4 regions of the Pseudoalteromonas sp. 68 DY56-GL68 genome follow, and region 2 is predicted to be linked to each of the others. Evidence: predicted binding sites of a transcription regulator. Region 2 holds the regulator's gene; each other region holds the start of a gene.
The links. The regulator sigma-54, encoded in region 2, starts transcription at its own class of promoters, with help from an activator protein. The targets are predictions, from matches to a motif close to GTTGGCACGNNNNTNGNNT.
Positions count from the first base shown of each region.

Region 1 (2,208 bases), on a different contig from region 2:
GCAATCAGTTAATGATCAAACAAAAGAATGATCTACTCGAAATGTTGGCATCGATTGATGGTTTAACTGAAATTCCTAATCGACGTTACCTTGATGAAAACTTATCAAGGGAGTGGCGACGTTCAAGACGAGATCATACCCCTTTATCGGTTTTATTGATGGATGTTGATCACTTCAAGCGTTACAACGACTGTTATGGTCACCGTGCCGGTGATGATTGCCTTAAAAAAATAGCGCATGCACTTGTTGGCTCATGCGAGCGAGGGAGTGATTTTGTTGCCCGTTACGGTGGCGAAGAATTTGCAGCTGTGTTACCGAATACATCTGCAAAAGAGGCCATTGCATTTGCTAATAAATTACGTAACGTAGTTAATAAGTTGAATATTCCGCACAAGGCCTCTTTAAATTCAGAGTATGTAACAATAAGTATTGGTATTGCTACCACTGAATCAGGGCAAGTTTATGCTGAGCAAACACTTCTTGAAGAAGCCGATTTAGGTTTATATCAAGCCAAAGGGGCTGGGCGTGATCAAGTGGTATCGCGATTAGTATCGACGACAATGCAGGAGTAGGTTATTTGTCTACCCCTGCATAAAGTAATTAGCTATTGCTGAGTGATTTATAAATGGTGTCGCCCACACCAATTAATTTATCGTTTTTAAAGACCAAAGGAGTGCACTCATCTTTGGTCGTTTTGCTGTCTGAGTAGATGCTATGAGTGGCATAAAAAAGTACTTGGTATACACCGTCGTCCTGTTTAAGTAACTCTGTAAAGTTAGGTGTGCTTAGTTTGTTGAGTACCGTTTGGTAAGGCGTATCAAGTGCTAAGTTTGCAATGACTTCACGATTATTTTTGTGGTGTTTTTGCCAGCTTGTTGACGAGTCGCCTGCCCAGTGAGTTTCGGCTTCACCATCTGACACGGCAATGACACAACCCGTTAAAAAAGGTGCTGTTAGTGCGGCAATAAGAAGTGCTTTTTTCATTGTTATATCCCTTGTTTTATCGTTTCGTTTTTTCATATATAGCAATCCATTTGCCAATATTTTATTTTCTTTATAATCAATTGTTTAATTTATATTTGCGAGCTAGCTAAGTAATGTGGAACTCATTACTTAGCTTATTTGACTAAAAAATTGCTTTTTAGACCAGTCTATTACGTGCCTCACCTTGACTGAAGGCGTTGATGTTAAGTGCTATTTCAGCCACAAGTCGAGCAATTGATTCTTGACTAGCCCAAGCAATATGAGGTGTTAGGAGTAAGTTGTCACCTTGATAAATAGCAAGTGGGTTATTTTCTTCTGCTGGCTCTTTACTCAACACATCCACACCGGCACCCGCAATCACATTATTAGCAAGGGCGTTGACTAAATCAGCTTCGTTGATAATTCCCCCTCGTGCTGTATTTATTAGAATAGCTGTTGATTTCATCATATTGAGTTCTTTAGCTGCGATTTGGTCGCGAGTTTCATCGGTCAGCGGGCAATGAACACTGATTATATCTGCTGTTTTGATGGCCTCTTCAAAGCTAACACGCCCTTCGCGAGGAGCATGCCCTTTGCGCTCACTTATTATTACATTAACACCAAAAGCACGGCCTACATCAGCAACCGCTTTACCAAGTGAACCATAACCAATAATCGCAAGTGTTTTGCCTGACATGTCATTAAAACTGTAATCTAAACGACAGAACATAGGGCTTTGCTGCCATTTTCCAGATTGGCAATCTTGAATATAACGGTGCGTATTACCTAATAAGTTAGTGATAAGTGCAAATGTATGCTGTACCACAGAAGGGGTGGAGTAGCCTGCCACATTGGTGACAGCAATGTTGTGTGTTTTGGCTGCATCTAAATCAATGTTATTGGTGCCGGTTGCTGCAACACAAATTAGTTTTAGGTTGCTAAGCTGCGACATCGCTTTTTGATCAATAACAACCTTATTAGTAATGATAATATCGGCATCCTGACAACGAGAAACAACATCTTGTGGGTCTGTTAAATCATAGCAAGATAGCGTTCCTAAGTTTGCCAACGAATCTAATGAGGTATCTGCTAATGTGGCGGTATCAAGGATGGTAATATTCATGTGCTTTCCTTTTTTAATTTAATGCTTGACCTTAGGGTGTACTCCAAGGTTTATAGTACGTATAAGCTTTTAAATGGAGACGGTGATGAAAATAGGTGAATTTGCCCGCAAGTTGGGTGTTT
Region 1 is NZ_JAOCZL010000008.1:140,104-142,311, reverse strand. It holds gene NYF15_RS05960 (diguanylate cyclase) at 1-572, shown strand, start outside; gene NYF15_RS05955 (DUF3192 domain-containing protein) at 601-984, opposite strand; gene NYF15_RS05950 (D-2-hydroxyacid dehydrogenase) at 1,142-2,086, opposite strand; gene zntR (Zn(2+)-responsive transcriptional regulator) at 2,172-2,208, shown strand, end outside.
Region 1: a site for sigma-54 is predicted at 1,024-1,042, ahead of NYF15_RS05955 (DUF3192 domain-containing protein). Genes of this name have one in related genera too.

Region 2 (2,208 bases):
TTTACCTCAAGAATCATCCATTTTTAGAAAGTTGACAGTCTACCAAAACCTGATGGCGATTCTTGAAACACGCAAAGATCTTAAAAAACAGCAACGAGAAGAAACACTCAATAACCTGCTTGATGAATTTAGTATTCAGCACATCCGAGATAGCCAAGGTATGGCGCTATCAGGAGGCGAGCGTCGCCGTGTTGAAATCGCGCGAGCATTAGCCGCAGATCCAAAATTTATTCTGCTAGATGAGCCTTTTGCTGGTGTTGATCCAATTTCAGTGTTAGATATAAAGAAAATTATAGAGCATTTGAAAAACCGTGGTATCGGTGTACTAATAACTGACCATAATGTTCGAGAAACCCTTGATGTTTGTGAAAAAGCCTACATTGTTTCTCATGGGGAGCTAATTGCATCAGGCACGCCTGAACACGTATTAGCAGACCAAACGGTACGCGATGTCTATCTAGGCGAGCAATTCAGGTTGTAACCAATACACCACCGACTAGAGCATCTGCTAGACTTACAATAATGACAACATATTGATATTTACTCAAAGTAGTATCAATCAATGATTTAAAAGGATTGTTAGGGATACATGAGGCAATCATTACAGCTGCGCATGGGCCAGCAACTTACAATGACTCCACAACTGCAACAAGCCATTCGCTTATTGCAGCTTAGTACATTGGATCTCCAGCAAGAAATACAAGAAGCGCTTGATAGTAATCCTCTGCTTGAAGTAGAAGAAGCGGATTATAATGAAGAAGCGATCGGTAAAAACGAACAAAAATCTGACTCTGATGATTCACAAGTCACAGCTACAGCAGAAGAAGCACCCAGTGAATACGAGCAAGAAAGCAGTGATGCACTCAATAAAGATACCGTCAGTGACGACCTAGCAATGGATGTCACATGGGATGAGTACATGAGTGCAGCCCCTTCAACCTCGTCAGGGCCAATGCCAGAAGATGAGTCTATTTACCAAGGTGCGTCAACCGAAACTCTCCATGAATACCTGATGTGGCAACTACAGTTGACTCCATTTAGTCCGACCGACGAAGCAATTGCTGTTGCTATAGTCGAAGCTATCGATGACTCAGGTATTTTAACTGTGAGTTGTGAGGATATTGTTGAAAGCTTTAATCAAAATGATGATGAAGAAGAAATAGAACTTGATGAAGTCGAAGCGGTCTTAAAAAGAATACAGCTATTTGATCCTGTCGGTATTGGTGCTCGCAGTTTACAAGAGTGCCTATGTATACAACTTCGTCAATTCGATGCAGATACACCTTATTTGGCTGAAACTAAAATGGTTTTATCTGAGCACATCGAATTATTAGCAAGTCGCGACTATCGTACTTTGATGAAAAAGACTAAGCTTAAAGAAAACGAGCTTAAAGAAGTGATGACGCTTATCCATAGCTTGAACCCTAAGCCCGCGGATAGCATCGTACGTGAAGAGTCTGAATACGTCATACCTGATGTATCGGTAAAAAAAGTTAAAGGTCGTTGGGTGGTTGAGCTAAACCCTGACTGTATGCCAAAGATCAGAGTAAACAGCCAGTATGCGGCTATGTCACGCTCTGTAAAATCAAGCAGTGACAGCCAGTTTATTCGCTCTCATCTGCAAGAAGCTAAGTGGTTTATTAAAAGCTTAGAGAGTCGGAATGATACTTTATTAAAAGTAACGAACTGTATTGTTCAACAACAACAGGCTTTCTTTGAACACGGCCCAGAGGCGATGAAGCCGATGGTGCTAAATGATGTCGCTGAAATGGTCGAAATGCATGAATCGACGATTTCACGGGTAACAACGCAAAAATATATGCATACCCCAAGGGGTATTTTTGAGTTGAAATATTTCTTCTCAAGCCACGTCAGCACAGAAAATGGTGGCGAGTGTTCATCAACGGCAATACGCGCTTTAATCAAAAAGCTTATTGCCGCAGAAAACTCAGCGAAGCCATTGAGTGACAGTAAGATTGCAGATATATTGGCTGAGCAAGGAATTAAAGTAGCTAGACGTACAATTGCAAAATACCGAGAGTCTCTAGCAATACCGCCGTCTAATCAGCGTAAAAGCTTGATTTAGACGTTTTACATAGAAGGAAAATGCTTATGCAACTAAACCTAACTGGTCGTCATGTAGAAATCACAGATTCATTAAAAGACTATGTAAACACCAAGTTTGCGAAACTAGAAAGGCATTTTGAT
Region 2 is NZ_JAOCZL010000024.1:35,970-38,177, reverse strand. It holds gene lptB (LPS export ABC transporter ATP-binding protein) at 1-481, shown strand, start outside; gene NYF15_RS19370 (RNA polymerase factor sigma-54) at 590-2,086, shown strand; gene hpf (ribosome hibernation promoting factor) at 2,113-2,208, shown strand, end outside.

Region 3 (2,208 bases), on a different contig from region 2:
GGTCGTGGGCGAGGGCGAAATTCAAAAAGACTTAGGTGAACGCATCGTCTTTATTGCTGATGATTCTGCGGTGGCAAGAAATCAAGTTAAGCGTGCACTTGAGCCACTAGGTGTGCAAACCGAGCTTGCTAAAAATGGTAAAGAAGCATTACTGAGGCTACGTGAAATTGCTGAACTTGATTGTCAAAACAATATCACCGAACGCGTTGGTTTGCTGATATCTGATGTTGAAATGCCAGAAATGGATGGCTATACCCTAACAGCAGAAATAAAAGCCGATCCAAAATTATCGCCGCTACATGTAATTTTACACACATCACTGAGTGGTGTATTTAATCAAGCAATGATTGAAAAAGTGGGTGCGGATGATTTTATTGCAAAGTTTAACCCTGATGAATTAGCGACAGCTGTTAAAAAATGGGTTCACTGTGATTAATAATTTATAGGTGGTATTACTTTGGAAAATAAGCACTTACAACAAAGCGAATACGATCAATTTCGCTCTTTTTTAGAGCAACAATGTGGGATTGTGTTAGGTGATAACAAACTTTATTTAGTTAAAAGTCGCCTCGCACCATTGATGGCTCGCTTTAGTGTGGAATCGTTATCACAGCTTGTGAGCAAAACGCTAAGTCCTCATGAGAGGCAGTTACGTGCCGCAGTTGTTGATGCGATGACGACAAACGAAACGCTTTGGTTCCGTGACCAATACCCCTTTGAGTTACTTAAAACTAAATTGTTTCCTGAATTTAAAGACTTGCATAGACCGGTGAAAATCTGGTCTGCGGCAAGTTCTTCTGGTCAGGAACCATACTCAATAGCCATGTCGGTTGCCGAGTTTCAATCTAAGCAGCCAGGTGTTTTAAAAATGGGTGCGCAGATTATTGGTACTGATATTTCAAATACCATGCTTGATATGTGTAAGAATGCAGAGTACGACTCACTTGCACTCGCTCGAGGCTTATCTATGGAAAGGCGGCAAAAGTTCTTTAAGGATAGTGGCAATGGTATGGCACAGGTGGTTGATCCAATTAGAAAAATGGTCAGTTTTAGGCATCTCAACTTATTAGATTCTTATGCCTTGATGGGCAAGTTTGATATCATTTTTTGCCGCAATGTACTGATTTACTTTTCACCAGAGGTTAAGGCAAAAATTATTGCGCAATTTGCTCAGGCACTTAACCCTAAAGGCTATTTATTTTTAGGCGCATCTGAGTCAATGGCGGGCTTAAGTGATAGCTTTGATATGGTACGTTGTAATCCAGGTATCATCTACCAGAAGAAATAATTCCCTTCTAGCAACCTAACTATTAGGTTGCTACATCTTATTTATTTTCAATTAGTTATAACCTTATTGATAGGCTCTTTATTTTTGGCTTGTCTTTTGCATTGTCCAATGCAGAGTCAAATTTTTGGAGATGGTTATGGCTATCAGTTTTGATAAAGCATTCGGTGTTCACCCCCATGCAATGTTGATCCGTTCACAACGTGCTGAGTTATTAGCGACTAATATCGCTAATGCTGATACGCCGGGCTACAAGGCAAAAGATGTGGATTTTGCATCTGCATTAAAAGCGGCAAAAAGCAACCAACAAAGCGGCAACACTATGGTACGTACAAACGAGAAACACCTTGCGGGTGGTAGTCGTTTTGTTGGTAACTCAGAAATGTTTCGCACGCCAAATCAAGCAGATACAGGTGATGGTAACTCTGTTGATATACAAGTGGAACGAAACTTGTATGTACAAAACTCATTAGAGTATCAGGCAAGCCTGCAATTTATGAGTAGTAAAATTAAAGGCCTTAAAAAAGCCCTCGGTAGTCAAGGAGCTTAATCATGAGTTTATATAATGTTTTTGATATTTCAGGTACGGGTATGAGTGCACAAAATGTGCGTTTAAATACCACGGCGAGTAATATCTCAAATGCAAATACGATTAGCTCTAGTCAAAATGAGACTTACCGAGCGCGTCACCCTGTGTTTGCCGCTGAGCTTACAAAAGCGTCAGCATCACAAAGCAATCCTCAGGGCTCTTCTGTTGGCGTTAAAGTACTGGGTATTGTAGAGAGCGACAAACCTCTGCAAATTGAATATAACCCGAATCATCCAAGTGCAGATGAAAACGGTTATATCTACAAGCCTAATGTTAACGTCGTAGAAGAAATGGCTAATATGATTTCTGCCTCTCGCTCTTATCAAACAAATGT
Region 3 is NZ_JAOCZL010000020.1:159,960-162,167, forward strand. It holds gene NYF15_RS12530 (chemotaxis protein) at 1-436, shown strand, start outside; gene NYF15_RS12535 (protein-glutamate O-methyltransferase CheR) at 458-1,288, shown strand; gene flgB (flagellar basal body rod protein FlgB) at 1,425-1,835, shown strand; gene flgC (flagellar basal body rod protein FlgC) at 1,838-2,208, shown strand, end outside.
Region 3: a site for sigma-54 is predicted at 1,372-1,390, ahead of flgB (flagellar basal body rod protein FlgB). Genes of this name have one in related genera too.

Region 4 (2,208 bases), on a different contig from region 2:
CACTGAGATGGACTTAGGGCTTCAAGCAAAATTACTGCGTGTATTACAAGAGCGTGAAGTGGAGCGACTGGGTAGCCGTAAAACGATTGAACTTGATGTTCGTGTTTTGGCAACCAGCAACCGTGATTTAAAAGACGCTGTTAGTAACAATCTATTTAGAGAAGATTTATACTATCGTTTAAATGTATTCCCCCTAATGTGGCGGCCACTTGCTGAGCGCCCAGGTGACATTATTATTCTTGCTGAGCATTTGATTGAACGACACTGCTTGAAAAGCAAAGAGCCAATTGCACTGATTACAGAAGGCGCAAAGCAAAAGCTTTTAGCGCACACATGGCCTGGTAACGTTCGCGAGCTTGATAATGTTATTCAACGGGCACTCATTTTATGTGATGGCAACAGTATTCATGAGAATGATATTTTCATCGAAGAGTTGTTATCAACAAGTTCAGAGCTAACTCAGCCAGCTCCATCCCATAATGCCCCGATTTATCAAGAGCAGCCTGTAGAGCCTCAACTTGCGAGTATTCCTCAAGTGAACGAGCAAGGTAATTATAAAGACGAACTCAAAGATAAAGAGCATCGTATTATTTTAGAGACGCTAGCCAAATGCCAAGGTAAACGCAAAGAGGTTGCAGAGACTTTAGGAATTAGTCCTCGTACACTTAGGTATAAGTTGGCGCAAATGCGTGATCTTGGGATCGCATTACCAGCCTAATCCATATTTCTTCTTACACAAACAAGCTCACATTATCGTGAGCTTGTTTGCTGTCAAAACTCTGACAACAATAAATATATCAATAAATACTTGTTTTTATTGGTTTTTATTTATGGCACGCTTTGTGCATTTTACTTGATAAGTGAACTGCATCGTCAGAGAGTATTATGAAAATTCAAAACAGCGCATTATTTCAAGAAATGCAATCTATGGCTCTAGAAGCGGGCCGTAGCCAGTCAGTTAATAACTTACCAACACAAGCTCAGCCGACTTCATCAGCACAGTTTGGTGATTTACTTAGTAATGCGCTTGATAACGTTAATGGCCTACAACAAGACGCTAAGCAAAAAGTCACCGCATTAGAGATGGGAGATCGCAGTGTTTCCTTGGCAGAAGTGATGATAGCTTCGCAAAAGTCTTCAGTGGCTTTTGAGGCGACGGTACAAGTAAGAAACAAACTTGTTGAAGCATATAAAGACATTATGAACATGCCTGTTTAACTAGGTAGTGGAGAATTATTGTGGCGCAATCTAATCAATCAACTGATCTAGCCTTAGCAGGTGGTGGAGTCGATTCACCTGATACTGAGGAACAACAAGAGCAAAAGTCTGGATACTTAAGTGCCCTGAACGGTGTGGATGTACTTCGTCAGGTTACGTTAGTTATTGCACTGGCTATCTGTTTGGCAATTGCTATTTTTATTATTATTTGGGCTCGTCAGCCAGATATGCGACCGCTTGGTAAAATGCCAACGGAAGAGCTTATTCAAACTCTCGACTTCTTAGATGCTCAAAAGATTGATTATGAATTAGATGGTAATGTCATTTCGGTTGAAGAAGGTGAATACCAAAATATTAAGCTATTGATGGCTCGTGAAGGCCTTGAGCAAGCGCCAAGCTCAGGTACTGACATCATCATGCAAGATATGGGATTTGGTGTAAGCCAACGTCTTGAACGTGAACGTTTAAAACATGGCCGTGAGCAGCAGCTTGCGCGCACCATTGAAGAGCTAAAAAATGTAACTCGCGCCAAAGTACTTTTAGCTATTCCAAAAGAAAACGTGTTTGCTCGTCGTGAAAAACAGCCTTCTGCTACGGTGGTGCTAACACTGAAGCGTGGCCGCACACTCGATGGTGAAGAAGTTGACTCAGTGGTTGATATTATTGCGTCAGCTGTACAAGGGCTGTCACCTGAGCGCGTCACAGTTACCGATCAAAATGGCCGTTTACTTAACTCAGGCTCACAAAATTCACTGGCAGCTCGCTCACGTAAAGAGTATGAAATTGAGCGCAAACGCGAAGAAGAATATCTTAATAAAATCGATAGTATCCTTATTCCTGTTGTGGGGTTAGGCAACTACACAGCGCAAGTAGATTTGAATATGGACTTTAGTGCTGTTGAAGAAACTCAAAAGCGCTTTAACCCAGATTTACCTGCCGTACGCAGTGAAACAACGTTTGAAGAAAATAACATTGGTGGTTTAGCGGTTG
Region 4 is NZ_JAOCZL010000020.1:183,170-185,377, forward strand. It holds gene NYF15_RS12640 (sigma-54-dependent transcriptional regulator) at 1-718, shown strand, start outside; gene fliE (flagellar hook-basal body complex protein FliE) at 886-1,218, shown strand; gene fliF (flagellar basal-body MS-ring/collar protein FliF) at 1,239-2,208, shown strand, end outside.
Region 4: a site for sigma-54 is predicted at 830-848, ahead of fliE (flagellar hook-basal body complex protein FliE). Genes of this name have one in related genera too.